2 regions of the Clostridium beijerinckii genome follow, and region 2 is predicted to be linked to the other one. Evidence: a T-box and tRNA genes for the amino acid it is inferred to sense, from the RefSeq annotation. Region 2 holds a T-box; the other holds one or more tRNA genes.

Region 1 (17,089 bases), 2.1 Mb from region 2:
GTAAAGGAAAAATAGTTAATTTTAAGAATACAATAATTATAATGACTTCAAATGTTGGTGCTCATCAAATTAAAAAGCAGAAAAGCATAGGATTTAGTAGCGTTACTTCTAAAAACGAAAATGAAACTGAATATGAAAAGATGAAGGAAAATATATTAGGGGAACTAAAGCAAAAATTTAGGCCAGAATTTTTAAATAGAATAGATGATACAATAGTATTCCACAAATTGAGTGATGAAGATTTAAATCAAATTATAGATTTAATGCTTGCATCAATAAGAAAAAGGCTTGAGGACAGAGATATATACTTAAACTTTGAAGATAATAGTAAAAAGTTCCTACTAAACAAAGGAATTGACCTTGATTATGGTGCAAGGCCACTTAGAAGATTGATAATAAAAGAGGTAGAAGATAAATTAAGTGAGGAAATATTACAAGGAAATATAAGAATCGGAGATAGGGTAAAGGTAAGTGAGTTAGAAAACAAACTTATTTTCAAAAGATTGGCTGAAAGCAATTTGGAGCTCAATAAGAATTAATTTATGTTAATGGGCTATTTCAACGCTATAAATTATTTATACATTGAAATAGTCCGTTTAGCTTAAAGATTAATATTTGGGTATTGAGTAGTTTAAAATGTATTAAATAGTAGGAGAAAATAGATATGAGTAAAGAAAAAAAGGAATTGGATTTAATTATAATTGGGGGTGGACCAGCAGGTCTTACAGCAGCAATGTATGCAGGAAGGGCAAAGTTGAATACTTTGTTGTTAGAAAATGAACTTGTGGGAGGTCAAGTTAGAAATAGTTATACTATAGAGAATTATCCAGGATTTAAAAGTATAGGTGGAGGAGATTTAGCTGATATATTTCAAGAGCAAGCTAGAGATCTTGGAGCAAATATTGATGAATTTGATTCAATTGAAAAAATATATATATCAGATGATGAAAAGATTATAGAAACTGAATCATATATATACCAACCTAAAGCTGTAATAATTGCTACAGGAGCGGCACCAAGAAAACTGCCTATTCCTCAAGAAGAACAATTTTCAGGAAGAGGAATTCATTACTGTGCTATTTGTGATGGAGCACTTTATCAAGGCAAAAAAGTTGCTGTTGTAGGCGGTGGAAATTCTGCACTAGAAGAGTCTATATTTTTAACTAGATTTGCTGAAAAAGTGTACCTAATCAGAAGATATGATTATTTTAAAGGGGAACAGTCATTAATTGATGAAGTTTTCAATAACCCTAAAATAGAGGTTCTATTAAATAAGGATTTAATTCAGGCTAATGGTAAGGAATTTTTGGAATCAGTTATCATAAAAGACACTAAGACTCAAGAAACTAGTAGCTTAGATGTTAATGCAGTTTTTGGGTATATAGGAACAGAGCCTAGAACAAAAGAAGTAAAGGATTATATAAAATTGAATGAGCAAGGATATATAATTACTGATGAAGATTTACAGACAAATATTCAAGGAGTATATGCAGCAGGGGATGTAAGACAAAAGAAGTATAGGCAAATAACAACTGCTGTATCAGATGGCACGATTGCGCTTTTAAATGCGGAAAAGTATATATTACGAAAAAGAAAATAGCATTAAGCATGGAAATATAAGTCAGATATTAATTGATATATGCCAAAATAATTAAGAGGCGCATATACGCCTCTTAATTATTTACCTAAAGCCTTTAAAATAGCAGGCTTATCAAAGCCTATAATAATATTATCATTAATATCTAATACTGGTACACCCATTTGATTAGACTTTTTTATCATTTCTTCTCTAGCTTCCATATCATCTTGAACATTTAATTCTTGAAATTCAATATTTTCTGATTTAAGAAAACTTTTTGCTTTAACGCACCAAGGACAAGTATTGGTAGTATATACTTTTACCATAAATGAATACGCCTCCTTAATAATTATTATTATATTGTAATTAATATTATAATATAGATTTTATAATCATTCAATATAACTAGAAAATAATGAGTTTATTATAAATTAAATTATAATTTGGTTATATATTGTTGTCTCATTATTAGAATAATCATTATAGAGTAATTTCGTTAATACATAACTAGTGAATTATATTTTATATTTATTTTCTAGTGTTGATATTAATATTATAATTTCTTTTTATTATATATTTGTTCTTTACTAATCTATTTTATAATAGCTTTTGCAATAATTTATTAAATATTCTAAGAACAAAAAATAAAATAGCCATAAAGTATTATATATAATGATTGGATGGAGGTTAAAAGCTAGCTATATTTAATTCAAAATATATGAGTAAGAAAGTAATATGCTATAATATAATTAAGATTTTTATTAAAAAAGTAAGATGTAATAAAGATCTAGAAACGAAGGGAGAGGTTTATGAAGAAAAAAACATTATATAGATGTAATAGTTGTGGTTTTGAAAGTATAAAGTGGCTTGGTAAATGCCCCACATGCAATAGTTGGAATACATTAGAGGAAATTACTATTGAAGCAAAAAATTTAGAGACCAGATCAAGACAGATAGCAAAAAAGCCGTTAAAAAAACTTTTTGAGATAGTTTCCAATAAAAGCGATAGAATAGTAACAGGGATAAATGAATTTGATAGAGTTATGGGTGGAGGAATCGTAAAGGATTCAATTTCGATTATAACAGCAAGACCAGGAGCGGGAAAATCAACACTTCTTCTTGAAATTTCCGATGCTGTCGCCCAAAAGGGATATAAAGTAATTTATGCGTCAGGGGAGGAAAGTGATAGTCAGATAAAAAATAGAGCAGATAGAATTCTTAATAAAATCCACGAAGATATATGGGTACTACAAGAAACAAGTCTTGATAATGTTTTAGATGCGGTTGAAGAAATAGATCCAGATATTATAATAATAGATAGTATACAAACATTTACTATGGAATCATCTTTGCCAGCGAGAGCAGGGTCACCTACACAAACTATGGAATGTGCTAATGCATTGCTTCAAGTGGCTAAAAACGATAAAAGGCCAAGAGCGGTTATAATAGTTGGGCAGATGACTAAAAGTGATGAACTTGCAGGGTTAAGAGCCTTAGAGCATTTAGTTGATACGGTGCTTATAATAGAAGATGATAGTGATGAAGAGTTAAGAGTACTTGTAAGCTCTAAAAATAGATTTGGTGGTATTGAAAATGGCTTCTTTCAAATGGGAGAGAGGGGGATTATTTCAATAGATAATCCATCAGAATTTTTTATGACAAAGCGTGAAGAAGGAGAAATTGTATCAGGAAGTGCATTAACCGTAATTAAAGAAGGAACAAGAGCAATAATAACTGAAATAGAAAGTTTAGTATCCAAGAGTTTTACTCCATATCCTACAAGAATAGGAGAAACATTAGGAAAGGATAAATTAAACACTTTGATATCTATACTTGAACAACGTGGAGGAATTAATTTATACGATAAGAATGTAATTATTAAAACTACAGGTGGTATAAAAATAAGAGAACAGGGCATTAATTTAGCTGTAATAATGAGTATAGTATCCTCAGTAAAGCAGCAGGGGATAGAATCAAATATAGCGTTTATAGCAGATGTAGGACTGACTGGGGAACTTAAAAAAGTACCATCATTAGAAAGTAGAATTAGGGAACTTGAGAGAATGGGATTTAAAAAGGTTTATGTTCCAAAGGATTCTATAGGAAAAAGCAGCAGCTTGAAGAAAATAGATATAATTGAATTAAAGACCTTGATGGATGTAATAAATAATGTTTATAGAAGTTAGAACACTATAGAAATGACATATTAAATATGAAGAGAATAGAGGCATTTCTTACAAATAAATATATTATAACTTAAATTTTACAAATGTTGTTGAGGGATTATATTTATTATAGTATTATAGTTTCTAGGGCGTAGGTTAAATTTACTCCGAAAATAATATCAGTCAAAATGTTTAATATTTGATTTTAAATAAATCTAGAAAAGTATCAAAATGATTTTTAAAGAAAATGGGTGAGTGTATGAGAATAGAAAAGGGAATAGGAATAAAGAATGTCTTAAAGATAATGTGCCCAGGCACTCAACTAAGGGAAGGTCTTGAAAATATATTAAGAGCTAAAACAGGTGGCTTATTAGTGATTGGTGACGATGAAGAAGTTATGAAACTCGTTGATGGTGGTTTTTATATTAATTCAGAGTATACACCATCATATGCATACGAATTAGCTAAAATGGATGGAGCTATAGTCATAACTGGAGATTTAAAGAAAATCGTTTGTGCTAATGCGCAATTAATACCGGATTCATCTATTCCAACATATGAAACAGGAACTAGGCATAGAACAGCGCATAGGGTAGCTAAGCAAACGAATAACATAGTAATTGCAATTTCTCAAAGAAGAAATATAATAACTATGTACAAGGGTGATATAAAGTATGTATTAAGAGAAAGTAGTGTAATTCTTGGAAAGGCAAATCAAGCGCTTCAAACACTAGAAAAATATGTTGCAGTACTTGAACGTGTTATTAATAACTTGAATTTATTGGAGTTTCAAGACTTAACAACACTATTCGATGTAGTTACAGCAATTCAAAGAACTGAAATGGTAATGAGAATAGTGGAAGAAATTAATATGTATATACTAGAGTTGGGGAATGAAGGACGATTAATATCAATGCAATTAAATGAATTAGTTAAGCATATAGAAAGAGATGGAATATTGCTAATTAGAGATTATTGTAAAGATGGACTTCAATATAACGAGGTATATGAACACATTCAAAAACTAAATTCTTCAGAATTATTAGAATTAGACGCAGTTGCAAGAACATTAGGTCGTGGAGGAATTCCGCTTATGGATACATTAATATCTCCAAAGGGATATAGAATGTTGAGTAAGGTGCCAAGAATACCATCTAATGTTATTGATAATCTTATAAAAGAATTTGAAGAATTAAGTAATATAATTGATGCTGATATAAATGACTTAGATAATGTTGAAGGAATAGGAGAAGCGAGAGCTACTGCCATTAAAGATGGATTGAAACGTATAAAAGAGCAAGTCTCATTAAAAAAGGAAATATGATAATTTAATTTGTGTTAAATTAAATTGAATTTAGTTTATACAGAGAAAAAGGCATTTATTTTGATTTATTGATATAAGATTTAATCTGATTTTTTAAACTTGAATGAAATTATTAGTAAACTTAATAATTTATTCATTTTAGAGGTACTTATTGTATGATATAATTAATATGATTTAGAGAAATATTGAAAATATGATTAAAATACTATCTAATTGTAAATAATTAGAAGGAGGTGAAGTATGTGTTAAAAAGACTATTAAGGGGAATTTTTTCTGTAATTGGATTGATACTGGGATATTTCATATCTGAAATATTACTTACAATCCCTCAGGTTGATAATTTAACTTACATTTCAACCACTATTACTAGAGTTTTATTTATTATTATCATATCTTTTATTTTTGGACTTATATTTTATATTATTTCTCCTATTATATACAAAGGAATTTCTAATTTAATTGAGTATATTGAAAAGAGTATGCAAAAAATGAGCATAACTGAAATCATTTATGGAACTTTTGGAGCTGTAATTGCTTTAATTCTTATGACGTTTATTGCAAAACCGATAAATGATATAAATATAATTGGGCCAATTTTATTAATTTTATTAAATGTGTTAGCTGCTATAATAGGTGCAGAAATAATGATTAAAAAAAAGGAAGATATAACAGCTCTTCTTGTTAATATGAAAAAGCCTGTAATTAAAGAGAAAAAAGTTAAAGAGGTAATAAAAGAATCTATAAAAGGAATTCCAAAAGTATTAGATACATCAGTTATAATTGATGGGAGAATATTTGATATTTGTGAGACTGGATTTGTTGAAGGACCACTGGTTATACCTAACTTTGTACTGGATGAATTAAGACATATATCCGATTCTTCTGATTCGCTAAAAAGAAATAGAGGAAGAAGAGGTCTAGATATATTAAATAAAATACAAAAAGAGCTAGCCATAGAAACTCAAATTGTAGAAGATGATTTTCCTAAAATCGCAGAAGTTGATGCAAAGCTGCTTAAGCTTGCACAAAAAATGGAAGGAAAGGTTATAACTAATGATTATAATCTAAATAAAGTGGCTGAGTTTCAAGGGGTACCAGTATTAAATATAAATGAATTATCGAATGCAATAAAACCAGTAGTGTTACCTGGTGAAGAAATGACGATTGATATAGTAAAAGATGGAAAAGAATCAAGCCAAGGTGTTGCGTATTTAGAAGATGGAACTATGATTGTTGTTGAAGGTGGAAGAAAATATATAGGACAAACAACAAGTGTTATAGTTACATCAGTTCTTCAGACAGCAGCTGGACGAATGATTTTTGCAAAACCAAAAGATAATTAAAAGTTAAGGAGAGTTTTCTGTATGGTTAGTGCGATAGTATTAGCTGGAGGCAGAGGTAAGAGAATGGGCTATATTCAAAGCAAGCAATATATTGATTTGAATGGTGCGCCCATTCTTTATTACACGTTAAAGCAGTTTATAGAAAATGATTTGATAGATAAGATCATTTTAGTAGTGCCTGAAGATGAAAAAGATTATTGTGAAAGAGAAGTATTAAATAAATATGGATTAAAAATAGATGATTTAGTATCTGGTGGGAATGAAAGACAAGAATCAGTATATAATGCTTTGGAGAAATTAGAAAAATCTGATATAGTATTAATTCATGATGGAGCTAGGCCATTTGTATCTCAGAAAATAATAAATGATGCGGTTGAATATGCTAAGCGTTATAAAGCTGCAGCGCCTGGAGTTATGCCAAAGGATACTATAAAAATTAAAGATAGTAATAATTTTTCAGTAGATACTTTAGTTAGAAGTGAACTTGTTGCAATTCAAACGCCACAAGCTTTTGATTTCAATCTAATATATGAATGCCATAAAGAAATAAAGAAAAGATGTATATCGGTTACTGATGATACTAGTGTAGTAGAACTTTTGGGACATAAAGTTTATATTTATGAGGGTGATTATAAAAATATAAAAATAACTACACCGGAAGATTTAATACTTGCAGAGTATTTTGTGAAAAATATAGTATAGTGATAATGTATTGACAGGCTAAATTCAGGAAGTTATAATATATTAAAATAAAATTTAATTAAGATTGTAAAACGTTGATGAAGAATAGTAGAAGTCGATTATATAAGAGAAAAAGTCCGTGGGCTGAAAGACTTTTAAACAGGCTTTGAACCAGCTTTTGAGTATAGGGAAAAACTATCGGTCTAAAACCGTTATCATTGCTAGAGAACAAATTTAGGTGGTACCGCGATATAAAGTTCGCCCTAATATATATTATTAGGCGGGCTTTTTTATTTATCCAATTATATATTTTTAATCTATTAATTATTTATAAAATCTAATATTCAGATTTTATTACATCATATATAAAATATTATTTGCAATCTAACCAATATTATTTAGGAGGAACACCAAATGAAAATGTCTAATATGTTAATATCAACATTAAGAGAAGTACCAGCTGAAGCAGAGATTGACAGCCATAAGCTTATGTTAAGAGCTGGAATGATAAGGAAAATGGCTGCAGGAGTATATAATTATATGCCTCTTGGATTAAAAGTTTTAAAAAAAGTTGAGGATATAATTAGGGAAGAAATGAATGCGGCAGGTGCACAGGAATTTCTAGCATCAGCTATTATTCCAGCAGAATTATGGCAGGAATCTGGTAGATGGGATGCATATGGAGCAGAAATGTTTAGATTAAAGGATAGAGGTGATAGAGATTTCTGTTTAGGGCCAACTCATGAAGAAGTATTTACAGATATAGCGAGAAATGAAATTAAGTCTTACAAGCAATTACCTCTTAATTTATATCAGATCCAAACAAAGTATAGAGATGAGCGTAGGCCTAGGTTTGGGGTGATGAGATCTAGGGAATTTGTAATGAAAGATGCTTATAGCTTTGATAAAGATCAAGTTGGGCTAGATTTAGCTTATGATAAAATGCATGATGCATATGTAAAAATATTTAATAGATGTGGTTTAGATGCAAAATGTGTTGCTGCTGATTCTGGTGCTATTGGTGGTTCAAATTCAGCAGAGTTTATGGTTAAATCGGAAGTTGGAGAGGATGATGTGGTATTTTGCAGTGAATGTAACTATGCAGCAAATATCGAGAAAGCTTCATCACCAGCAGAGAAAGAGTTAAAAGAGGAATTCAAGGAAATAAATAAAGTTGAGACACCTAATACAAAAACTATAGATGAATTGGTTAAGTTTTTCGGTACTAATGAAAAAAAATTCGCAAAGACTATCTTGTTTAATGCAGATGGCAAAATAGTAGCAGTTATGGTTAGGGGTGATAGAGAAATTAATGAGGTTAAGGTTAGCAATGCAATTGGTGAAGTGATTAACCTAGATCTTGCTAGTTCAGAAGATGTAAAAAAGGCAACGGGAGCAGAAATAGGATTTGCGGGACCAATAGGTATAAAAGTAGATATGCTATTAGTTGATGAAGAAGTAGCTAATATGTATAACTTTATTGTGGGTGCTAATGAAACAGGTTACCATATTAATAATGTAAATTATGGAAGAGACTTTGAAGGTGTAATAGGAGATTATAGAAACGTAACTGAAGGTGAGAAGTGCCCGGTTTGCGGTGGTAAGGTGACTATTGCAAGAGGAACAGAAGTGGGTCATATATTTAAACTTGGTACTAAATATTCAGAAGCCATGAATGCTAAGTTTATAGATGAAGATGGAAAAGAAAAGCCATTTATAATGGGATGCTATGGAATTGGAGTTACAAGAACAATGGCATCTATAATTGAGCAACATCATGATGAAAATGGAATAGTATGGCCATTGTCTGTTGCACCATACCATGTTTCTGTAATTCCTGTTAATGTAAAAGATGAGGAACAAGCTAGAATTGCAAATGAAATTTATGAAAAATTAACAAGTGCCGGAATAGAAGTTCTTTTAGATGATAGAAATGAAAGAGCAGGAGTGAAATTCAAAGATTCAGAATTAATGGGAATACCAATGAGAATAACAGTAGGTAAAAAGATTAATGATGGAGAAATTGAATTTAAACTTAGAGATGGAGAAATGGAAGTAATCAAAATAGAAGATGTTTATAATATAATAAAAGGTGAATTTGAGAAAAACAATATAAAACTAAAATAATTTTAGGAGGTAAATTAATGAAGGTATTTAATACTTTAACAAGACAAAAAGAAGAGTTTATCCCTATTAGTCCAGGCGAAGTTAAAATGTATGTCTGTGGGCCGACTGTATATAATTTCTTTCACATAGGTAACGGAAGAACATTTATTGTCTTTGACACTATAAGAAGATATTTGGAGTATAGAGGATACAAGGTTAGATTTATCCAAAACTTTACTGACATAGACGATAAAATGATTAATAAAGCTAATGATGAGGGAATTACAGTAAAAGAGCTTGGAGATAAATATATAAAAGAATACTACCAAGATGCCGATTCATTAAAGATAGAAAGAGCTACTGTAAATCCTAGAGCAACAGAATATATTCATGATATAATCAAATTTGTTGAAGAGTTGATTGAAGCAGGATTTGCTTATGAAGTTGATGGTGATGTTTATTATAGCACAAAAAAATTTAATAATTATGGAAGATTGGTAGGGCAGAATTTAGATGATTTGCAGGTTGGCGCAAGAATATCTGTTGATGAAAGAAAGAAAGATCCTATGGATTTTGCAGTATGGAAAGCACAAAAGCCAGGTGAACCTGCTTGGGAAAGTCCTTGGGGACCTGGAAGGCCTGGGTGGCATATAGAGTGTTCGTGCATGGCGAAGAAATTGTTGGGAGATACAATAGATATTCATGCAGGTGGCATGGATTTAAGATTCCCGCATCATGAAAATGAAATAGCTCAAAGTGAAGCTCTAACAGGAAAACCATTTGCAAATTATTGGCTTCATGCAGCATTTGTTAATGTAGATAATAAGAAAATGTCAAAATCATTAAATAACTTCTTTACAGCAAGAGAAGTTCTTGAGGAATATAGTTCCGATGCAATAAGGTTTTTGATGTTGTCTGGACACTATAGAATACAAATAAATTTTACTAAAGAACTTTTAGATTCAGCAAAATCATCAATAGAAAGATTATATAATTGCATAAATAATCTTGAAAATTTGAAAGATGAAGTCACTAAAAAATTAATGGATGAAGAGGAAGAAAAATATCTAAAGTCTTTAGATAAATATAGAGAAAAATTTATTGAGAAGATGGATGATGATTTTAATACAGCAGACGCTATTTCGGTATTGTTTGATTTGACTAAAGATATTAACAATAATGTGAATATTAATTCATCCTCTGAATTATGTGAGAAAGCGGAATCAGTAGTTAGAGAACTAGGAAATCCGCTAGGTATACTTCAAGATCGTATTGAGAAGGATTTGGAAACAGAAATTCAAGAGCTTATTGAAAAGAGACAGCAAGCCAGAAAAAATAAAGATTTTGCACTTGCGGATAAAATAAGAGATGATTTAAAAAGCAGAAATATAATTTTAGAAGATACACCACAAGGTGTTAGATGGAAGAAGATTGATTAATTAAAGAAAGGGTTGCATTTTTGCAACCCTTATTTAAAGGAGAATTATAATGTTAGATGACTTAAGAATTAGAAAATTTTCAAAAGATGAAGCAAGAATGTTGAATTCATTACAATTGGCATTAATAGGTGATGGTGTATTTGAGGTTTTTATTAGAAATTATATTTTGACTCAAAATACAGCATTATCTGCAAATAAGATACATGTGAAGGCAATTGGATATGTAAAAGCAAAAAGTCAGGCGTGTATAATGCATGAAATTGAAAATCTCCTAAATGAGGAGGAAGAAGCAGTTTACAAAAGGGGAAGAAATGCGAAATCACCTACTGTTCCTAAGAATGCAGAGATAAGAGATTATAGAATGGCAACTGGGTTTGAAGCGTTAATTGGTTATCTATACTTAGTAGGTGATAAGGAAAGATTAGAATTTATATTTAACAGAAGTATTGAAATTATTAATTAGTTTATAAAATTAAAAAAAGGAGGGTTTATAATGAATAGTAAGCCGAAAAAAAATATTTCAAATGTCAAGTTTATGGAAAGCAAAGATAAATCTGTAAATCAATCAAAAGGTAAAGTTAAAAGCTATAATGAGGCAAAAAATAAAACGAAGAAAGATAATATAGTAGGAAATGATAAATCAACGGGCGCTATTGAAGAGAGAGAAGATATAGTTATTGGAAGAAATGCCGTAATTGAAGCTCTAAAAGGAGAAAGAACGATCGAAACGCTATATATATCTAATAGTAAATTAGAAGGTTCAATAAAAACTATTGTTGGTTTGGCAAAAGAAAATAGGATATTAATAAAAGAAGTTGATAAAAGAAAACTTGATTCAATGTGTGGTGGAGAAGTACATCAAGGGGTAATAGCAAAAGTTACTCCATATAAATATTCAGAAGTATCGGATATATTGGATTTAGCAGAGAAAAGAGGGGAAGCTCCGTTCATAGTTATATTAGATGAGATTGAGGATCCGCATAATTTAGGATCAATAGTAAGGACTGCGGAATTATTTGGAGTTCATGGAATTATACTCCCAAAGAGAAGAAGTGCATCTGTAAGTACAACCGTTTATAAATCTTCGGTTGGAGCAATAGAACATGTAAAAATAGCTAAGGTAACAAATTTAAATTCGACAATAGAGGAACTAAAAGAAAAGGGGATCTGGATTTATGGGGCAGACATAAGAGCAGAAGAATATAGCTACCAAGTAGATTTTGGAGGACCTTGTGCGGTTATAATTGGAAATGAAGGGAGAGGTATTTCAAAATTAACGGTGGAAAAGTGTGATAAGCTAATAAAAATACCAATGGTCGGAAAGATTAATTCTTTAAACGCATCTGTAGCTGGTGGTATAATTATGTATGAAGTTTTAAAAGGACGATTGAAATAGAGAGAGGTATATCGTGAAAACTATTTTTGTAGATGGATATAATGTTATAAATAGTTGGCCTAATTTAAAACAAAAAAAAGATTCTAGCTTTGAGGGTGCAAGACAAACTCTTATAGATACTTTACATAATTATGGAGTTTTTAATGCTTGTAGAATAATATTAGTATTTGATGCTCATAAAGTTACTGGGAGCATTGAAAAGAAAGAAGAGGTAAATAGAAATATATCGGTAGTATTTACAAAGGATGGAGAAACTGCGGATAGTTATATTGAGAAACAAGTAAATGCTCTAGGAAGGAAACATGAAATAGTTGTTGTAACATCTGATAGCCTAGAGCAGCAAACAATTTTTCAAAGAGGTGCAGTTAGAATGTCATCTTTAGAATTTTATAATGAGGTTCTAAGGATAGAGAAGTCTATAAAAAATAAAGCAGATAAGAACAGAATTTCACAAAAAAATATAATAAGTGATAATATAGATGATAGGATAGTCAAAATATTAGAAGAAATCAGAAGAAGTAAGTAAATTCAGTTGACTAACATAATTTTACTGGGGTATAATTGTCTAAACGAGTGGTTAGTTTAATGCAGAAGAGAGTTGAGAATAAGCAGTTGAAAGGTTTTTTAGATTTCAAAGATAAATCAGACGAAGAAATTGTTGCGAAAGCTAAGAGTGGTAATAGTAGGGCGCAAGAATATTTAATTTCAAAATATGAGAACTTTGTGAAGTCAAAGGCTAAATCATATTTTTTAATTGGAGCCGACAAGGAAGACATTTATCAAGAAGGGATGATAGGTTTATATAAGGCTATCAGAGATTTTAATGCAGAAAAATCAACATCATTTAAAGCCTTTGCAGAAATATGTGTAATCAGACAAATAATAACTGCAATAAAAACAGCTACTAGGCAGAAACATATTCCGTTAAATACTTATGTCTCTTTAAATAAGCCAATATATGAAGAGGAATCAGAGAGAACTCTGCTTGATGTTTTGGCAGGATTGAAAATTTCAGATCCTGAAGAGCTAATGATTAGTAAGGAACAAATGGATTATATCGAGAAAAAGATTTCGAAAGTGTTATCAGATTTGGAATTAGAGGTTCTTACTTCATACCTAGATGGAAAATCTTATCAGGAGATTGCAAGTGATTTAGAACGACATTCGAAGTCCATAGATAATGCATTACAAAGAGTAAAGAGAAAATTAGAAAAATGCTTAGATTTAAAGTGATAATTTATATTGACAAATAAAAAGAATAATAGTAAACTTTATAATTGGTATATCAAAGAAGATAGCAATTTTGAACGCTCACATAGCTCAGTCGGCAGAGCGTCACCTTGGTAAGGTGGAGGTCGTCGGTTCGATTCCGATTGTGAGCTCCAAATAATAAAAAATAAAAAAACACTAGGCCAAGTTTATTAGAAGATAATAAGGGAGGAAAATTATAATGGCAAAAGCAAAGTATGAAAGAAGTAAGCCACACGTTAATATTGGAACAATAGGTCACGTAGACCATGGTAAGACAACATTAACAGCAGCAATCACAACAGTATTAGCAAATAAAGGATTTGCAGAAGCATTTAACTATGCAGATATTGATAAGGCTCCAGAAGAAAAAGAAAGAGGAATCACAATCAATACAGCACACGTTGAGTACCAAACAGAAAACAGACACTATGCGCACGTTGACTGTCCAGGGCATGCTGACTATGTTAAGAACATGATCACAGGAGCAGCACAAATGGATGGAGCTATCTTAGTTGTATCAGCAGCAGATGGTCCAATGCCACAAACAAGAGAACATATACTACTAGGATCAAGAGTTGGTATCCAATATATCGTAGTATTCTTAAATAAAGCAGATATGGTAGACGATCCAGAATTATTAGAATTAGTAGAAATGGAAGTTAGAGAATTATTAAGCGAATATGACTTCCCAGGAGATGATATTCCAGTAATAACAGGATCAGCATTAAAAGCATTAGAAAATCCAACAGATGAAGAAGCAATTAAGCCAATCATGGATTTAATGGAAGCAGTAGATAGCTATATCCCAACTCCAGAAAGAGCAACAGATAAGCCATTCTTAATGCCAATCGAAGATGTATTCACAATTACAGGAAGAGGAACAGTTGCAACAGGAAGAGTTGAAGCTGGAGTACTTCATGTAGGAGATGAAGTAGAAATCGTTGGATTAACAGAAGAAAAGAAGAAAGTTGTAGTAACTGGAATCGAAATGTTCAGAAAGTTATTGGATGAAGCGCAAGCAGGAGATAACATTGGAGCATTATTAAGAGGAGTTCAAAGAACTGATATTGAAAGAGGTCAAGTTTTATCAAAACCAAATTCAGTACATCCTCATACTAAATTTGTAGGTCAAGTATACGTACTTAAGAAAGAAGAAGGCGGAAGACATACTCCATTCTTCGATGGATACAGACCACAATTCTACTTCAGAACAACAGACGTTACAGGATCAATCAAATTACCAGACGGAATGGAAATGGTAATGCCTGGAGATCACATTGATATGAATGTTGAATTAATCACTCCAATCGCAATGGATGAAGGATTAAGATTCGCTATCAGAGAAGGCGGAAGAACTGTAGGTTCTGGAGTTGTTACTAAAATAGTAGAATAAGATACATTTATTACTAATAGGACTAAGTTGTATAACTTAGTCCTATTTAAAGGATGATTGACAAGTCAAATATTCTATGATATTGTATAAAAGTGACATTTTAAGCAACGTAAATTTTAGAAGTGAATAGGAACTCAAGATTCCTATTTAATATATAAGAAAACTGGAGGTGCAGTCATGAGAACAAAAGTAACTTTAGCATGCACAGAGTGTAAACAAAGAAATTATGATTCAATGAAAAACAAAAAGAATGATCCAGATAGATTAGAAATGAAAAAGTATTGTAAATTCTGTAAAAAGCACACTCTTCATAGAGAAACAAAGTAATTAGCCGAAGTAATGACATATAGTTATTAAATTTAAGGATGTGAAGATATGTCAGCAAAGAACAGTGTAAAAACTGAAAAAGCTATTAAAAGTAATGGTTTGTTTGGTTTTTTTCGAGAGGTTAAGGTAGAGGTTAAGAAGATAACTTGGCCTTCAAAAGATGAGACAAAGAAAGCATTTGTTGCAGTTATTGTGTTCACACTAATGTATACTATATTAGTTGGTGGATTGGATTCTATTTTCAATAACCTCTTTAAAATGATTTTAAATTTCAAGTAAAAGGGAGGTTTGGGTGATTTTATATCGCCTGACGAATATGAGTGATAGAGCACGATGGTATGTAGTTCATACATACTCAGGATATGAAAATAAAGTAAAAGCAAACTTAGAAAAAGCAATTGAAAATAGAAATCTTGAAGCATTAATCCATGATATACAAGTACCCATGGAAGAAGTGGTTGAAGAAAAAGATGGAAAGCAAAAAGTCTCATTAAAGAAGAAATTTCCTGGATATGTGCTTGTAAAAATGTTAATGGGTGATGAAGCTTGGTACGTTGTTAGAAATACTAGAGGCGTAACAGGATTTGTAGGCCCAGGATCTAAACCAGTTCCTCTTTCTGATGAAGAAGTGGAATCGATGGGAGTGTTAGAAGTTCCTGTTGAGATTGACTTAGAGGTAGGGGAAAGTATAAGAATTATCTCTGGGCCATTGAGAGATTCAGTAGCCACAATACAAGAGATAATTCCAGATAAACGCAAAGTGAAAGCTTTAGTGGAGATGTTTGGCAGAGAAACACTTGCCGAATTAGACTTTAATCAAGTTGAAAAATTAGTTTAACTATAATGAACTAATTTTAATTAAGTGGGAGAACTAAAAAGAGTTCGTTATACCACAGTAATAGGAGGAATAACAAAAATGGCTAAGAAAGTAACTGGAATGATTAAACTTCAACTTCAAGCAGGTAAGGCAACACCAGCTCCACCTGTAGGTCCAGCTTTAGGTCAACACGGTGTAAATATAATGGGATTCTGTAAGGAGTTTAATGCAAAAACTGCAAATCAAGCTGGGTATATAATACCAGTAGTTATTACAGTTTACCAAGACAGATCTTTTAGTTTTATATTAAAGACTCCTCCAGCTGCAGTTCTAATTAAGAAAGAAATAGGATTAGAAAGTGGTTCTGGAGTACCTAATAAAACAAAGGTTGGTAAATTAACTCAAGATCAACTTAGAAAGATTGCTGAAACTAAGATGCCAGACTTAAATGCTGCAAGTGTTGAATCAGCTATGAGAATGATAGCAGGAACAGCTAGAAGTATGGGCGTAACTATTGAAGAGTAATTCGTAAAAATAAGTGGGAGGTCAAAACCGTTAATACCACAGAGGAGGCAAATTATGGGAAAAAAATACATTGAAAGTGCAAAGCTTATAGACAAGAGTGCATTATATAATCCAGTAGAAGCATTAGATCTTACATTAAAGACTGCAAAGGCAAACTTCGATGAAACTATTGAATTACATGTAAGACTTGGAGTAGATCCAAGACATGCAGATCAACAAGTTAGAGGTGCAGTTGTATTACCAAACGGAACAGGTAAAACAGTTAGAGTACTTGTTTTTGCTAAAGGAGATAAGGCTGCAGAAGCACAACAAGCAGGAGCAGATTTCGTTGGAGCAGATGAACTAGTTCAAAAAATCCAAAGCGAAAACTGGTTTGATTATGATGTAGTTGTTGCAACACCAGATATGATGGGAGTTGTAGGTAGAATTGGTAGAGTGTTAGGACCTAAAGGACTAATGCCAAATCCAAAGTCAGGAACAGTAACATTTGATGTTGCTAAGGCAATTGAAGAAATTAAAGCTGGTAAAGTTGAATATAGAGTAGATAAAACAGCAATAGTTCACTGTCCAATTGGAAAAAAATCATTTGGAACTGAAAAATTAAAAGAAAACTTTACTGCATTAATGGAAGCTTTAGTTAAGGCTAAACCAGCAGCAGCAAAAGGGCAATACTTAAAATCAGTATCTGTTTCAAGTACAATGGGACCAAGTGCAAAAGTTAATCCTACAAGAGCTTTAGATTA
Region 2 (17,089 bases):
GTTTAGAACTCCATAATCCTCAAAATCAGAATACTTACACTTAGGACATCTATAATGAGGCGGAAGCGCATTAACTTCTGTTATACCAGTCATATTTGCAACGAAGGATGAACCAACAGATCCTCTGGAACCTACTAAGTATCCATCTTCATTTGATTTCCATACCAGCTTCTGAGCTATGATATACATTACTGAGAATCCATTTTTTATAATAGAATCCAGCTCTTTATCAAGTCTTGCCTGAACTATTTCTGGAAGTGGATCTCCATAAAGTTCATGGGCTTTTTCATAAGCGATATCTTTTATTGTCTGCTCACAGCCTTCTATATGTGGTGGACATTTTTCAGGAGAAATTGGGCTTATTTGCTCACACATATCTGCTACTATATTAGTATTTGTAACTACAACCTCATAAGCTTTTGTTCTTCCTAAATAAGAGAATTCATCGAGCATTTCTTCAGTAGTTCTTAAATATAATGGTGCTTGATTATCTGCATCCTTAAATCCCTGTCCTGCTTCTAATATACGTCTGTATATTTCATCTTCAGGATCTAGGAAGTGAACATCTCCAGTAGCCACTACAGGCTTTCCTAATCTTTCTGCAAGTTCTACAATCTTTTTATTAATTTCTTTTAAATATTCTTTACTTGGAACTTGCTCTTGTCTTACTAAGTAATCATTATTACCTAAAGGCTGAATTTCTAAGTAATCATAGAAATTAGCAATTTCCTCAATTTGTTCTTCTGGTTTTCCAAGAAGTATAGCTTGATATAACTCCCCTTCACTACAAGCACTTCCAATAATTAAACCTTCAGAATATTTCTTAAACATGCTCTTTAATATACGTGGTTTTTTATAAAAATAATCTAAATGAGAATATGATACCAATTTATATAAATTCTTTAACCCCACGTAATTTTTTGCTAGTATTATTGCATGGTGAGTTTTAACCTTTTTATATGCCACTTTCTTAGCTTCTTCATCAGCTGCATATAAATCTATATCTGATAGTGTTTGTGCGCCTCTCTCTTTTAGCTTTTCAATCATTATGTTAAATACCTTAACAGTTGTATCAACATCATCTAAAGCTCTATGGGCAACTTCAACCTTTATTCCAAGATTCTTAGCAATTCTTCCTAGCTTATAAGATTTATAATCAGGGAATACATCTTGTGCTAATCCTAAAGTATCTATATAGGTAAAATCAAACTCATAGCCTAAAACTTTCGCATTATGCTTTAAAAATCCAATATCAAAGTCCGCATTATGCGCAACTAAAACACTTCCTTCAATAAATTCAAGCAATTTAGGGAAAACTTTATCAATAGTTTCTGCATTTTTTACCATATCATCAGTTATCTTTGTAACCTCTACAACTCTCATAGGAATTGACTTTTGAGGGTTTACAAAAGTACTGAACTTATCTATAACCTTGCCATCCTTAATTTTCATTACTCCTATTTCAGTAATCTTTTCTGTCTGAGGAGAAAAACCTGTAGTTTCTAAATCAAGAACACAGTATACCGTATCAATACTTTCTTCCCTAACATTTGTTACAGATGGCTTTTTATCAGGGGCAAGGTAAGCTTCAACTCCATATATGACTTTCATATCTGGATTATCTCTTCCAAGCAATTTGTGCGCTTCTGGAAATGACTGAACCACTCCATGATCAGTTATAGCAATAGACTTCATTCCCCAGCTCATAGCTCTCTTAATTAAATCACTAGCACTAGACATGGCATCCATCTGGCTCATTTGAGTATGCATGTGAAGCTCTACTCTCTTAACCTCAGAATTATCCTGTCTCTTATACTTCTTTATTCCATTTGTTTCAATAACAGTGTTAGCAATAAGTTCAACTTCATGAGAGAAATTACTATATCCTGCATTTCCAGCAAGTCTAAGCCCCTTAGCCTTTTTTATTCTAGAAAATACTTCATCATACTCAGTAGGCTTTGCAAAAATCTTGCAGGTCATTGAATTTGATCCATCATATAAGTCAAAGGAAATTAACATTTTTCCACTTCTTAATTCTTTTGCTTCTAAATTAGATATTTCACCCTCTAAAGCTACTCTTCCTTCATCAGGTGTTATATCATTAATTTTAATTATGTTTTCCTTAATATTAGCATTTCTTCCTAAAATCAAGAATGGATTACTTGCCTTTTTGCCATCACCCTCAGCTTTTACCTCTGGCTTACCTTCTTCAGCTTTAGGTACTTCAGGAGGATTATTGCTTTGGTTAATTTTTATTTCTTTAATAACTTTCATCTCATTAGCACGTTTATCTTCTGCAATTTTTACTAATTCTTCGCTATCTATTTGGTCAATAAAGTTGATATTATAATGTTTCCCGTACATATGCTTTATAGCTTTATTAATTTGCTTATCATATTCCATGGTTTTTAAGAAACCAGATACAGGAATTTTAAAATTAAAATTTATAGTATTTCCTTCTATTTCATAGTCACTATTATTAACCGCTGCCTTTAATGCAGGATACTTCGTAGATAAGGAATATACGATATTTTTCAATTCTTTTTCTATAGGCCTTATTTCGACCTCGTCACTATACTTTACAATAATTTTAGAATCATTTAATCCGAATTTGTCTTTTATGAAACTATTGAAACTTTCAATTTCCCCTAGTTCAATATAATTATCTGAACTAATTTCCATTTCCAGCACTTTAGTTTTCTTACGCAAGACTACGGATTGTATAACAGCAGTATTTATGCTGCCAGCGGATTCATAATCACTAAAAGCTTCATTTATTCTCTTCATACTACTCATTAACCTTTTCTAAAAAATTTTCAGTATGCTACTATTATATAGATTAAACTTGCAATTTGTTAAGCTTCAAAAAAACGCATAGAAATAATTCTATCAAAAAAGTATTCCTATACCTCCCTCATATTTAATCTAGATAATATTTATATTATTTTTCAATCTCAACTAATTTTTCATTTGTACAATAATTAATCAATTAGTAGTTTTCCGACATTTAAAGCATATAAATTAAAATAACAAGCGCAAAATACCATGATTATTTTTCATTAAGCGAAAAAGCAGATTGGACTCATAGCAAGTCTATTAGTGCAATTTACTGATGAAGCATAATGGAAAATAGGCACTTATGAAAAGAGCAGCTATGCTGCAATAAAGAACTTTTCTTGGCAGATATACTTGTTACTTTTTTGATTATGCCTAACTATCATTCCATAATCTAATAATGTTGTCAAGGCAAAAGAATGTTTGCTAATTCTATTAGACGTTGAATTCACTAGTAAATTAATAAATAATAAAATTTGCATACATTCTTCTTAGAGTGAAACTATTTATTTTAACTCAGAATGGCACCTGCCAACCGTTTCCTTTATTGCCATAGCGTTCTCATTTTCTGATGAAATAACTAACTGACTTATGTAATTATTATTAAATATCTCACAGTAAAATTCCTTACTCATTTCATCAATTTCTTCATAATTTTCACTTAACTTCTGTAATAAATCCTCTTCACCAAGTCCAGCGTTATCTATGAAATAATATAAATTCATTCTATTTACATATTCTTCAATTCTTTTAAAATTATACTTATTTACAACAAATCCAATTACATAATCTCTATCAGTTTTTTTAGTTCCCTTTTTTATGCTAATACCAAACATAGATACTTCTGGTACCTTCTTTATTTCAAACTTCTTATATGCTATTCTTGAAATTCCTAAATGCTCTACTATTTCTTCAACCGGAACCTCATGCTCCACTTGATTTCCAAAATACAACATTCTAGAGTCCAAAACTATTAAACAAAGGTTTTCTCCAATCATTTCATTTAAAACCTTTACTTTAAATTCATCGCTTTTCTTCATTCCATAGTATTCCACGAAAGTTTTAACTCCATCCTCATCTTCTTCGCTTCTTACCTTTAATTTATTCCCGCCAAATAAAAACATATTTTCCTTCTCCTTCATCAAGTGATATATAACATTATAATATATAACTGCTTGTTTAATAAATTAAAAACTGTAGAAATTTAAAATAATATTTTAAATTTTTATGTAGTATCTATAGATAAACCAACTTAGACCTGAACTTATGCATATAACTCACCGAAATCACAAATATTTTGTTCCGAAAAGCTATGAAAATATCGCTGAAGGTTCTAAGCAGCAGGTTGTATCCAATTTAGCATGCTCCAACTTTCAGTTTGACAAGCTAAATTAGAACACCCTACAGCTAAGAACCTTTAACAGCTCATTTTCAAATGTTTTCTTCACAAATATATTTATGATTTCTAGTAAAGATATGAGCTTAAAATTCTAGAAATTTTGTAAATCTGTTTATCTAATAAGCCGAATTTTTAAATTGGATATCTATATAGATATCCAGACTAAAACCTGAACTTATGCGCATGCCTCACCGAAATGAATAACATACTTCTGTTCCAGTTTCTAGGGAATTCTGATGGGTGATTCTAGGCTATAAAGTTGTATCCAAAGTGCTAGCCTCAAAGAACAAGCACTCACAGAGAAAGTTCGAAGAACGAAATATAAAATGCTGATAGAGAAAGTTCTTCTTACCAAATGTAAAATTTGGAGCATCACTTTTGGATTCTCACTTTTTGAACTAGCACATTTTTAGGGAAAGTAGGCATTGATGGCGTCGTTGAATCAGATGAAATATTCTTTAAAGAAAGCCAATATATGTAGGACATACTCAATGTAATATTATGCTAATTATGTTATAATTAGTTGAATAGGTAACTAAAATATAATTAACAATAAAAAGAAAGGATGTAGCACTATGTTTAATCTCTCTAAAAAAAGTTTTTTAGTTGATTTGGATGATTCTTTAACTTATCCATCTGCACAGACAATTTGCAATACGATTGAAAAATATTGTATAAGTTCTAAAGAAAAGTGCCAGTTTGTCAGTACCGAAAAGCCAGTTACATTCTATTTGGAGGATAAATTATTTTCTACTGAAATCACTATGGCTCGAGGTGGGTATATGATTAAGTGCCTTGAAAAATAGTAAGTAGATAATTCCACTATTATTTTTTAGTATATTTCAACATTATAAAAAATAGCCGAATTTAAAAGTATCTTGTTTTCATAAACACAATTAAGACTATATTTATGTGTATATTATCCGAAATTAAATGCATATTTGTTCCGACATGTTAAGAAGATTTCTCTAGAAATTTCTAAATGGAAGGTTGCTTTATATTAGAAATATTAAAAGGAATAACTAAAGTGATGTTTACTTTAATTATTCCTTAAATTTAATATCTTAATATTTCAGTATTATCTCTACTTAATTATAGAGTTTTATTTTTAACTTCATTATTTATTCTTTCTATTAAATCTTGTAAATTTAATGTCCCCTCATCTCCATTACTTCTGCTGCGTAATGAGATATTATTTTCTGCTTCTTCCTTTTCTCCAACAATAATAATGTAAGGAACCCTTTCATTTCTAGCTTCTCTTATTTTGTAGCCTATCTTTTCATCTTTCTGATCAATTTCAACTCTTATACCTTCTGAGCTTAATTTATCTTTAATCTTTTCTGAATAGCTATTAAATTTATTTGATATAGGAAGTATTTTTACTTGAACTGGAGAAAGCCATGTTGGAAACTTTCCAGCAAAATGTTCTATTAGTATTCCTATAAATCTTTCGATACTTCCAAATACTACTCTATGGATTACTATTGGTCTATGCTTTTCTCCATCACTACCTACATACTCTAATTCAAACCTTTGAGGCAATTGAAAATCTAACTGAATTGTTCCACATTGCCAAGTTCTGCCTATGCTATCTTCAAGATGAAAATCTATTTTAGGTCCATAAAAAGCTCCGTCACCCTCATTTATTTTATATTCAAGATTTAATTCATCTAAGGCACCCTTCAATGAACTTTCTGCTAATTCCCATTCTTCATCACTTCCCATTGAATCTTCTGGCCTTGTAGAAAGTTCTAAATTATACTTAAATCCGAATTTTGAATACACCTTGTCAATTAAATTAATAACGCCTTTTATTTCTGACTTTATTTGATCTGGTAACATAAATATATGTGCATCATCTTGTGTGAATGCCCTTACTCTCATAAGACCATGGAGTGCTCCAGAAAGCTCATGTCTATGAACTCGTCCTAATTCTCCAACTCTCATTGGAAAATCTCTATATGAATGTGATTCTGATTTATAAACTAACATTCCACCTGGGCAATTCATTGGCTTTAATGCAAATTCTTCTTCATCAATTGTTGAAGTATACATATTTTCTCTATAATGATACCAATGCCCTGAAGTCTCCCATAGTTTCTTATTAAGCATTATTGGAGTTTCAATTTCAACATAACCATCTTCGTAATGTAATTTTCTCCAAAAATCTATTAAGGTATTTTTTAATATTACTCCTTTAGGAAGCATAAATGGAAATCCTGGACCTTCTTCTGCAAAAGTAAATAACTTTAATTCTTTTCCTAGTTTCCTATGATCTCTTTTCTTTGCTTCTTCTAAATTATGCAAATGTAATTCTAATTCTTTCTTACTAGAAAATGCAACTCCATAAACTCTTTGAAGCATCTTATTTTTTTCATTTCCTCTCCAATATGCTCCAGCAACGCTTAATAATTTAAATGCTTTAATATACTTTGTTGATGGAATATGAGGACCTCTGCAAAGGTCTATATAATCGCCCTGTTTATATAAAGATATCTTTTCAGCTTCAGGAAGATCCTTAATAAGTTCTATTTTATATGTCTCTCCCTTTTCCTCCATTAATTTTATTGCTTCGTCTCTAGAAATATCGATTCTTTCAAAGCTAAGATTTTCATTTATTATTTTATTCATTTCTGCTTCAATTTTATCTAAATCTTCATTTGATAATGAATTTTCAATATCAAAATCATAATAAAAACCATTGTTTATTGCAGGTCCTATAGCAAGCTTTGAATCCTTATAAATTCTTTTAACTGCTTGAGCCATAACATGAGAAGTAGAATGTCTTATAACTTCAACTGCTTTTTCATCATCGTAAGTCAAAATATTTACCTCATCATTATTTTTTAATTTATAATTTAAATCTACTAATGTCCCATTTACTTCCCCCACTACTGCGACTTTAGCTAAGTTTTTACTAATTGAATTTGCTAAATCATAAATACTAGATTCATCTGCAATTTCTTTTATTGATCCATCTTTAAGTTTTATATTTATCATAAACTTGTTACCTCCTTCTTTAAGATTTTTTAAGATTCTTTAAAATTTTATTGTATTAGATATATCTATAGATATATGTTGCAATTCACAATGCACATTTCACAATTCACAATTACGGATAAAATTCTTGCAATATTTTTAGAATTATGATGAAGAATTATTTTTGCAATATATAGGTTAATACTCGATAACACAACTTCTTCCAAATTGCGTCTCATACTTTTTTAAATTCATATATTTTTGTACAAAAAAAGCACCCGTCCCAAGCCTTGGGACGAATGCATAATATCCGTGGTTCCACCCAAATTGAATTAAATAAACTCAATTCTTCTCTAAAATTTTTAACGATTTTCACCGATGGCATTTCACAAAATCTGCTAATAAACCATAGCTCCAGGGTAGTTTTTCTCATAGTCATATTTAGAAATGCTTACAGTCGGTGACATTTCCTCTCTGAAAACTGTACTCTATAATACTTTTCCCTTTCATTGCCTGCGAATATTTAATTATTAAGAGTTTACGTGCACTTTGCTCTTATTAATAATAAATACTAGCACTTTTGTAGTATCTTGTAAATAGTTTTTATTACAATTTATTTTTTGATTTATTATTTATGACTAAGCACTTACTGTGATTTTGCTTGCACTTACACCTGAATTAATTAAAATCTGTTTTAATGCTTGACTCTTTACATAAAATGTAGCCTTTGTACAATCATAGAATGGATTAATTCCTATACCATTAGGCATTTTTTGGTGCGTTGATATGCTTGTTACGCTATCTGGAATAGTTATGCTGGTTAAATTTGTGCAGCCTTCAAATGCACTTCTTTGTATACTTGTTACACCATTTGGTATTACTATGCTTGTTAAACTACTACAACCTTGAAATTCATTCTCGTTTATGATTGTTATACCATTTGGTATTGTTATGCTACTTAAACTGCTACAACCACTAAATGCACTATGGCCTATGCTTTTTACACTATCCGGAATTGTTATGTTTGTTAAATTAATACAATTCCTAAATATAGCATCCCCCATATTTGTTACACTATTTGGAATGGTCAAAGTTGTTAAACCACTACATCCAGCAAATGACTGAGGCCCAATAGACTCCACACCATTTGGAATAATTATGCTTTTTAAACTCTTACACCCACTAAAGGCGTATTCATTTATAATTTTCACACCATCAGGAATAGTTATACTTTGTAAATTACTACATCCATTAAATGCATATCTATCTATACGTTTCACACTATTTGGAATATCTACGTGTGTTAAGTTACTGCAATTCATACATACTATAGATTCTATACCCGTTGTACTATCTGGTATCGTTATGCTTGTTAAATTTTTGCAGGTAGATGTCGATGTAAATCGTATACGTTTTACATCAGTACCATCAATTTTATTTGGTATCACGACTGAGCTATCAGAACCAGTATATTCTACTATTGTTCCAGTTGATTTATCAAATTTAAAGTTTCCGCTTGTTGTAAGTTCTGTCCATGCACCGCTTTCATTTAGATAACACCCATCAATTGTTGTATCTTTAGCCATGTAGCCTTTAGAATCAAAATAATACCATTTAGAATTAATTAGCCTCCAGCCTGTAGCCCATGAACTTCCTTCTGTATACCACCAGCCTCTAGGATCACTCTTCCACGCTGCACTCGCTCCTATTGGATTTAGTGCTAATACTGAAGCTACAAATAATGAACTCGCTATTACTTTTATTAATCTCAAACTCTTCATTCTTTACCCCTCCTATGTAATTTATCGCATTTAATGGAACAATATATAATTATACCATATTTCTGGTAATGTTTTCATTATTTATTCTGCAAACAACTTAAAATTGATCAATAAAAAACGTATTTTAGTGGTATAACACATAAAAAAAAATCGTAAATTCAATCTCTTGAATAATACGATTTTACAATTTGTTATTTAATTTTATTGATTCATAACTTAAGAAAAATAGTGTATTAACAATATACATCTATTTGTAAACAAATCAAGTTTAACTATCAGATTTCTAATTAATGTTTGCATTAACTATAATAAAAAACCGCATTATATAATGTTAAAATTTGGCATACCACAAAACTTAATACTATTATTTTCGTAAACTTTACGCATTGATTTTGGGTCAAGTTAAATATCTTAAATAAATTCTTCTTAACCTTTAAAAATAAAAAGCAAACTAAAATTAAGGAAAACCATATTCCAAATATCAATACATAAATATGAGGTATCCCATAAGTTACAATATTAGCAACATCGCCCCTTAAGAATATATTACGGATTATAAAATAATTAAAGAATTCATTTGTATTCCAAAATAAAAACAAGTATAAAACATAACATATAAACTTGTTGAGATTTCTATAAAAGAATATTAACAATATGATTATACTTACAGCAAAAATAAAATTTACAATCAAACCTGCTGCTGATATTAATATTGCTTTATATTGTATTAATTTTGACACCTTATTATAATCAACATTTTCACTTATTCCAAACATAAAAATTTTTGTACTATAATTAAGATCAAATGGATTGTTTTTAATAGCAAAAAAATATGCTGTGATTGAATGACCTAATTCATGTGACAAAGTTGTTAAACATGAAGTTATATACACAAGTATATATGGAATTATATATATAATAATCTTTTTAAATCTTTCCATTTTTACTCCTTATAAACTTATTACTTTAGTTGCTATTAAATCCCATTATATCTAAAGTATAACACATTGTGTAAACATCATATTATTAAATTTTCAAAGAATATTTTTTATTAGTTGTTACGTCAATTCTACAAATCGTGCACTAAAAAATCGTAAATTCAATCTCTTGAATAATACGATTTTACAATTTGCTATTCATTTTTATTGATACATAACTAATGAAAGTTGCGAATTAAGGGTAGAAACTAATTAATTTTAACCTTATGTATTTTTATTAATAATAACAGTTTATAAGATGATCCCAGCATAATTTACAAACTTCTGAATTCTGTCTTTCAAGAAACCATTCTGAATTCTTTTTAATATTTCTTTGGCTTTTTCCTGCTCTCCATAATTGTAATAAAGGTATGCCACCTCGTACATCATTGCTTCATCAGCACAATTGTTAGGTTCATCATTATTAATATGCTCTAATAATTCTTCAGCACTTGGAATTGTATTAAAAAATTTAATTATTACATTTTCAATATCAGAAGCAACAACCTCGTTGAATCCTTCACCAGTCTGTTTATTATATCTACTATCTAGTTTATCTTTTAATAACTCCTCTTTTTCATCTTTTCTAGTCTCAGTTAGGGAAACTGCAATCAATCTGCTGTTCCATAAATCTAACATATAGGGTGGGTAATGAAAATTACACAAACCATTTTCCCATCCAATAAGTGAATCAGATTCTATATCAAATATTGTTGCCTCCCATTTCTTATCATACTTTTTACCTATAGAATCGTAAAATGAAGGCATAGCTATACATACCTGTAACCAAAACCTGGCATGAACTCTACTATTGTCTCTTGAAAATTTAACATTGCATACTTCTGTAAGACCATCACGCTTACGATAAAAAGTCTTTCAATTTTTTCTGAACCCTTTCTCTTTAAAACCTGGTACAATAACATTATCAAAGGTTTCATGGAGCATTTGTGCATAATTATACTTTTCAGAAAGACTGTCAAGATAAGGGCTGCCATAAGAAAAATTATCCATATTTAATCACTCTCCATCTAAAGTATATACCTTGACTTTGTTGAACAATAATTTACTATTACGTTTTATTTTAGTATTGTGTATCAAAAAAATCGCAAATTCAATCTATTGAATAATACGATTTTACAATATGTTATTTAATTTTATTGATTCATGATATAAGAATGTTATGAATTACCTCAACGATAAATTGAAATTTGTTTGTTCTATAGGCTTTCAGCAAATCTACATTTCTTACTTGTTGATAGAAATCTTAACTATATTAAATAATTGTTGTATACATAATTTATCTTAATAACATAAATTATCGGCAAAATATTTTATACACTCTTTAACATCTTTACGTATCTTCATATTTTGATTAATAAATATTACAAATGATTCTATTTTCTCCTCTATAATGCACTCGATAGCCTGTGGTACACAGTTTTGATGTTCCATTTGATAGGCAAGACTACATAATACACATACTATATCTGATAATAAAGCCCACATATATGATTCTTCTTCAGTTATCCCTTTACAATAAGCAAATTCTACTATATCGTATCCATCTGCTGAATCAACAGTTTCATATATATCATCAGCAGTAATTTCATTATTTGTTATCCACTCTTTGCATATACCAATTACCCGTTGTCCTTCTATATAAAACTCTTTATTCTTCACATTATCATGATAGGCATTTAAAAGACTTTCTCCATTAGTTAATAGCATATCATATTGTTCTACTAAAGTCATATTGTTGTTTCTCCTCTCTTTATTTTTGATGTGTTTAATAATATGATTCAAATATTCTTGTGATTTCCTTTGGTAAATCTGTTCTACACTACAAATTTATAATTTATTTACTAATACACAATAAATTACTATTCTATATTAATTATAGCATATTTTGTAAAATCGCATTATTTAATTTTCAAAGAACATTTTCATAATTTACTTCGTTAAATCTACATATTGCGTAATATAATAGAATTCCGCATTAAAAAAATCGTAAATCCAATCTTGAATAATACGATTTTACGATTTGCTATTTATTTTTATTAATTCATAATTTTATGAAGATTGTGTATTAAACAAAAATAGTATTACATATTCTTTAGTAGCGTTACTTATGTTAATATTTTACAATTACAAATATTAACATAAGTATTGATATAACTAATCCTATGATTCCGACCATACGATTATATTTTATTACCTCGTCACTTGGTTCAAGGTTTTCATTTTTAAATTGCCACTTCTTACCAAATAATGCACTTTCTCTTGGGTAAAATATTGTATATAACATCACACATGCAATTGGTATAAAAAGAATTACTGCAATAAATATAGTAGCAAATTTCATCTCTATCCCCCATTTTCATTTTCAATTTATTCCATCATTTTACACACCTTTTAGTTTTTTTGCTCTATAACATTTCTGTTTTAGTTACTTCAACTATTTTACTATTATGAATCAATTATAGCATATTTTGTAAAATCTACATTATTCAATTTTCAAAGAACATTTTTATAATTTACTACGTCAAATCTACAAATTGCTCACTAAAAACTCATAAATTCAATCTAATAAATAATACGATTTTACAGTCTGTTATTTAATTTTATTGATTCATAATTTATTAGTATTGTGAAGTACTATACATAAAAAATATCACATTATCTATCTATTACTATGATAATGTGATATTTAAATACGTTATTAAATTTTAAACAATAAATAAATCTTTTTAATCAAAAATAATTCTATTTTCTTTCCTTGGCTGTGGTTTACCATTTTTAGATATGTAACCAAGAGGAATTATACTATGACATTTATAAGTACTATCTAATCCCCATTTTTCCTTACTTTTCTTACCTAATTCAGTTTCAAATGTTTTTTCTCCTCTTGAAATACAAACAGAACCAATATTTATTTCTGCTGCTTCAAGCATAATATTTTGACTTGCAACACAACAGTCATGAATTGCATAAGGATAATTATCTGGTGCAAATAAATAAATTACTACAGGAGCTTTATAAAAAGCACTTTTAATACTATCATCATCAGCAATACTTCCACTTGATTTATCGTTTCTCCTTGCAGCTCCGAAAAGTTCTCTATTTATCTTTCCCAATTCATCATTTAATCTCTTATCTTGAACTACAACAAATTTTACCGCTTGTAGATTTCCTGCACACGGCGCCCATAAACCAGCCTCTAAAATTTTCTCTAACTCCTCTTTTTTTATCTGTTCTTCTTTAAAAAATCTTATAGATCTTCTTTCTTTTATAACTTCTAAAACTGTCTTCATATAATATCAGCTCCTTCATAAAACTATTATATAACGACTTTTTTTATATGAACAGTACGCACAAAAAAGTCTCTATAATCGCTCTTTATACAAATGTCCCCATTGCTTCACTGTTTCGCTTTGGTCCATCTATTAAATCTCTTATAATTAATAGTTTCCACTTACTGCCCAATATCTGTACAGTTGTGGCAACATCACAAACAGGCATATCTTCTTTCTTTATCATAACCTTAGCCTCCGTAATATCTATTAAATAAACTTTCTTTTGTTTAATAAATATTATAACAGATTTTTAAATATCACATCATTCAGTTTTCAAAGAACATATTTTATTTACTTCACAAATCTACATTATACATATTTATTTAATAATTCCACATGATAAATTTAATTACTTACTTGTATAACACTCGAATTATGAAAGGTGGATACCCAAATGAAAAAATCTATTATTGTATTTTCTATTTTTCTATTTATATCATTTAGCATGAATTCAATAACTTCTGTCGCTCAAACTAATACTTTTTCTGAGGGGATTTATAGTATTGAGGATTTAAAATTACTTCCAAATGTTCCGTATAAAGTTCGAAATGTTTCTGGTGGTAGGACTTTTATCACCATACTTAATGAAGATCTGATAATGGAACAATCTATACGCTTTGAGCCAAACTCATTGCAATATATCTTAAATCCTATGCAATATGGTTATAAAATCATAATAGCTGGTAGTGGTCAATTATCTTTTACATCTTAAATTTCAAAATTCCCAAACTACTTAGCATATTAGTTTGAATTGAATTGTTTGAATACTTATTTAAAAATTATATTAATATTTTGAATTATATGAAGTTAACCTTCATATAATAAAAGGAAACCTCTTGGTTGTTATTTTTATCTTTTAGTTACTCTTTATTTATAAGTCTTTACACTTTTGTCCATTAATTTTTGAGTTCCTTATTTTTAGGGAGCTTTTATTATTTTTATCATGAATAATTTCATAAAATACTCATAAACTAAGAATGTCTCCATAATCAGATTAGTACTCCATTTTCAATCCATTTAATATGGGAATATGATATTTTAATTACGTATTATTTAAGATATATTAACGTGTAATCTAATACCCCTCAAATATTAATTATCACATACATATACGCCCCTTTATTGGGGCATTTTTTGTACCCATTTTTTAGTATTGTGCAGTACTTAAATAAAAAAATACCGCAAATTCATTTTTATTGAATAATGCGGTATTTTTTCTATTCTTTATTTTTATTACTCCATAAATAATGTAATCAAGACATGACTATCTAGATATATTTATTTATTTTCTAACCATTCTTGAAAACTAAATGCTAATTCCTGCATTTCATTAATAAATCTACTAGCATGATAACCGTCACAGATAGCATGATGTACTTGTATTGATATAGGAATAAATATTTTATTTTCTTGTTTGAAATACTTTCCTGCAGTAAAAATAGGAATTAAATATGTTCCTTCATTATACACATTCAAGTTAAATCCTGTAAAACTTACCCAAGGAATGCTTGATACAGAAAACGTATTGTCAGGCTGATTTGATTTCGGAGTAAACTTCATGATATTTCCATAGTTTTTTATATCGTCAAGATAATCACTATAAAAACGTAAAAAACTTTCATTATATTCCGTCCAAATACTTGAAAATGTTTCGTTTTCTTTATGAAAAATGGTATAGCTCGGATTCATGCTGTCCCAATATCCTAAACTACCATTATGATCAAAACAAATACGGAATTCTTTATGATTATTAACCACATTTGCAATCATATAAATAAGTGTAGGATAAAATTTAATATTTTTAAGTTTAATTTCATACAATAGATCAGTTATTTCTATATTGGCAGTCATACTATAAGTACATTTCACATTGTTTAAATAATGTTCAAAGTATGGCTTTCTACTCCAATGATTAATATCTATTAAATTAAAATTCATAATTCGGGCCTCCTAAAAATTTTCGTAATTCTATTTTAGAAGGCTTTTTTCCGTGACCTAGCCATTTCAATCTCCTTTTTACAATGATATTTACGCTTTAGTTTATTATAGCACATTCTGTAATACCGAACTATTCAATTTTCAGAGAGCATTTTTTATTGATTCATAACTTAAGAATACTACGAATTACTCTAATATTTTACTTTTTCTTATCTCTTGTTATTTTAACATCAGAATTACTACTAATATTAATTTTTATTTTTCCATCCGCATTTGCTCCAACATTTTTTAAACTATACTTTCCTTTTGTTAATAAATTATGTTATTGTTGAACAATATGAGAAAAGTGCGTAACATTTTTTATTAAAAATAATTAGGTATTTCTATCTGTGGAGCATTAGTATTTATATCCCAAGTATTAGGCTGGCAATAAGCCATTAAAAGACTTGATGTACGTTTTTGAAAATTATTGGGTAATGCTTCAAATTTAAGTTTATTATAAAAATCTGCACCAATATCTGAATATAAAAACCAAATATCTATAGGAATATCTCTATTTATATATGACATAGTCCTTTCTATTAAGTTTGACCCATAGCCTTTCCTTCTTAAATGTATTGGTGTAGAAATAGAACCAATTCCTCTTATTTCTAATCCAGTACCACAATTAAGATGATTTAAGTTATGTATAAGTAACGAACTTGATAAAACCTTATCATCATTTTCTAATACATACCAATTTCCATTTGCATACTTAATAGACGACTTACAAGTTAAAAGATAATCTGGTTTAGAAAGACCATCGCCCCAAGCATCATAACCCATCATGTATATTATTTCAAAGTCCTTTTCTTCTGCTTCACGCAAATTCATTCCAATACCTCCTGTCAAAAATACATAAAACCTGTAGCAAAATTTCATACTAATATTTATTATAATATATTCCTCGGTTGAGACACATTTCTGTACTATTGTTTATCTATATTATAAACTAACTTTTCAACCTTCATCAATAGAGGGCATAGTATGTTCAATTTTAACATTATCAAACTTCTGCTGTGGTAGTCCAAACCACTTACAAAATGGATTGTTGCAATGGTTCATTCGAATAGAGGAAATCTTTGATTGCCCTTTTAGGTATGAGGATTCAAAAACCAAATATCTGTATTTCTTACCGAAACTTGTAGCAGATGTTTTTACAAGCATTTTTGCAGATGTAATGAATTTATTACATTTGTTTTTTCTTCTGTAAAAGTTGGTGTAAAATTTAATATAAATTATTACACAAATACCTTTAAACCATTGATTTAAGCCAAAATAAAGGAGTGCAAAAATCAATGTAATTTTGCACTCAAATATTATTGTATTTTTTGACTTTGCACCCTTTAAGTAAACCCGTTAGAATATTCTATACTTATTTTTAAAAATTTTCAGTTAAAAGTTCTTAATTGTAGGTTGTTTAACTAATGCTTGTCATAATAAAATTTGGAGTAAGCATTAGTAATAAAACCTGCAATTTAGTACTTTCAGCGATATTTTCATAGTCCTTAGAAATAACATTATTTCTGCTTTCTGAGATTTACATGTTTCTATGTGATTAAGCTGCTTTTTTGATAGCTTTCAAATATTTCTTTCCTTTTTCTGTATCATATTTTCCTTCCCATTTAGAAATAACGATAACAGCTAATGAGTTTCCAATTATATTAACAACAGTTCTTGCCATGTCAACAATACGATCTATTCCTGCAATGAAAGCTACTCCTTCTACAGGTATACCTACAGAACCAACGGTTGCTAATAAAACAACAAAGGATGCTCCTGGAACTC

Evidence for each region. A T-box is a leader RNA that pairs with one kind of tRNA and senses whether it is charged. The one in region 2 lies ahead of thrS (threonine--tRNA ligase), so its partner is inferred to be a tRNA-Thr.
Region 1: it has a tRNA-Thr gene. The T-box ahead of thrS (threonine--tRNA ligase) is inferred to sense a tRNA for this amino acid. The anticodon was not compared.

The regions. Positions count from the first base shown of each region.
Region 1 is NZ_CP144906.1:162,218-179,306, forward strand. Features, by position in the region: gene PZA12_RS00775 (ATP-dependent Clp protease ATP-binding subunit) at 1-539, shown strand, start outside; gene trxB (thioredoxin-disulfide reductase) at 665-1,600, shown strand; gene PZA12_RS00785 (glutaredoxin family protein) at 1,678-1,905, opposite strand; gene radA (DNA repair protein RadA) at 2,389-3,765, shown strand; gene disA (DNA integrity scanning diadenylate cyclase DisA) at 4,004-5,068, shown strand; gene PZA12_RS00800 (PIN/TRAM domain-containing protein) at 5,311-6,411, shown strand; gene ispD (2-C-methyl-D-erythritol 4-phosphate cytidylyltransferase) at 6,433-7,113, shown strand; gene PZA12_RS00810 (proline--tRNA ligase) at 7,507-9,219, shown strand; gene cysS (cysteine--tRNA ligase) at 9,237-10,637, shown strand; gene PZA12_RS00820 (Mini-ribonuclease 3) at 10,687-11,100, shown strand; gene rlmB (23S rRNA (guanosine(2251)-2'-O)-methyltransferase RlmB) at 11,131-12,033, shown strand; gene PZA12_RS00830 (NYN domain-containing protein) at 12,047-12,559, shown strand; gene sigH (RNA polymerase sporulation sigma factor SigH) at 12,619-13,266, shown strand; tRNA gene PZA12_RS00840 (tRNA-Thr) at 13,343-13,418, shown strand; gene tuf (elongation factor Tu) at 13,484-14,677, shown strand; gene rpmG (50S ribosomal protein L33) at 14,855-15,004, shown strand; gene secE (preprotein translocase subunit SecE) at 15,053-15,283, shown strand; gene nusG (transcription termination/antitermination protein NusG) at 15,321-15,842, shown strand; gene rplK (50S ribosomal protein L11) at 15,921-16,346, shown strand; gene rplA (50S ribosomal protein L1) at 16,401-17,089, shown strand, end outside.
Region 2 is NZ_CP144906.1:3,567,594-3,584,682, forward strand. Features, by position in the region: gene polC (DNA polymerase III subunit alpha) at 1-2,787, opposite strand, end outside; gene PZA12_RS16395 (hypothetical protein) at 3,342-3,959, opposite strand; gene PZA12_RS16400 (DUF4318 domain-containing protein) at 4,810-5,040, shown strand; gene thrS (threonine--tRNA ligase) at 5,327-7,234, opposite strand; T-box leader at 7,502-7,732, opposite strand; gene PZA12_RS16410 (leucine-rich repeat domain-containing protein) at 7,852-8,994, opposite strand; gene PZA12_RS16415 (site-2 protease family protein) at 9,294-9,935, opposite strand; gene PZA12_RS16420 (DUF4304 domain-containing protein) at 10,224-10,739, opposite strand; gene PZA12_RS16425 (hypothetical protein) at 10,848-10,982, opposite strand; gene PZA12_RS16430 (Imm6 family immunity protein) at 11,274-11,723, opposite strand; gene PZA12_RS16435 (hypothetical protein) at 12,103-12,333, opposite strand; gene PZA12_RS16440 (nitroreductase family protein) at 12,719-13,282, opposite strand; gene PZA12_RS16445 (winged helix-turn-helix transcriptional regulator) at 13,368-13,508, opposite strand; gene PZA12_RS16450 (hypothetical protein) at 13,719-14,036, shown strand; gene catA (type A chloramphenicol O-acetyltransferase) at 14,603-15,262, opposite strand; gene PZA12_RS16460 (GNAT family N-acetyltransferase) at 15,626-16,135, opposite strand; gene PZA12_RS16465 (cation:dicarboxylate symporter family transporter) at 16,860-17,089, opposite strand, start outside.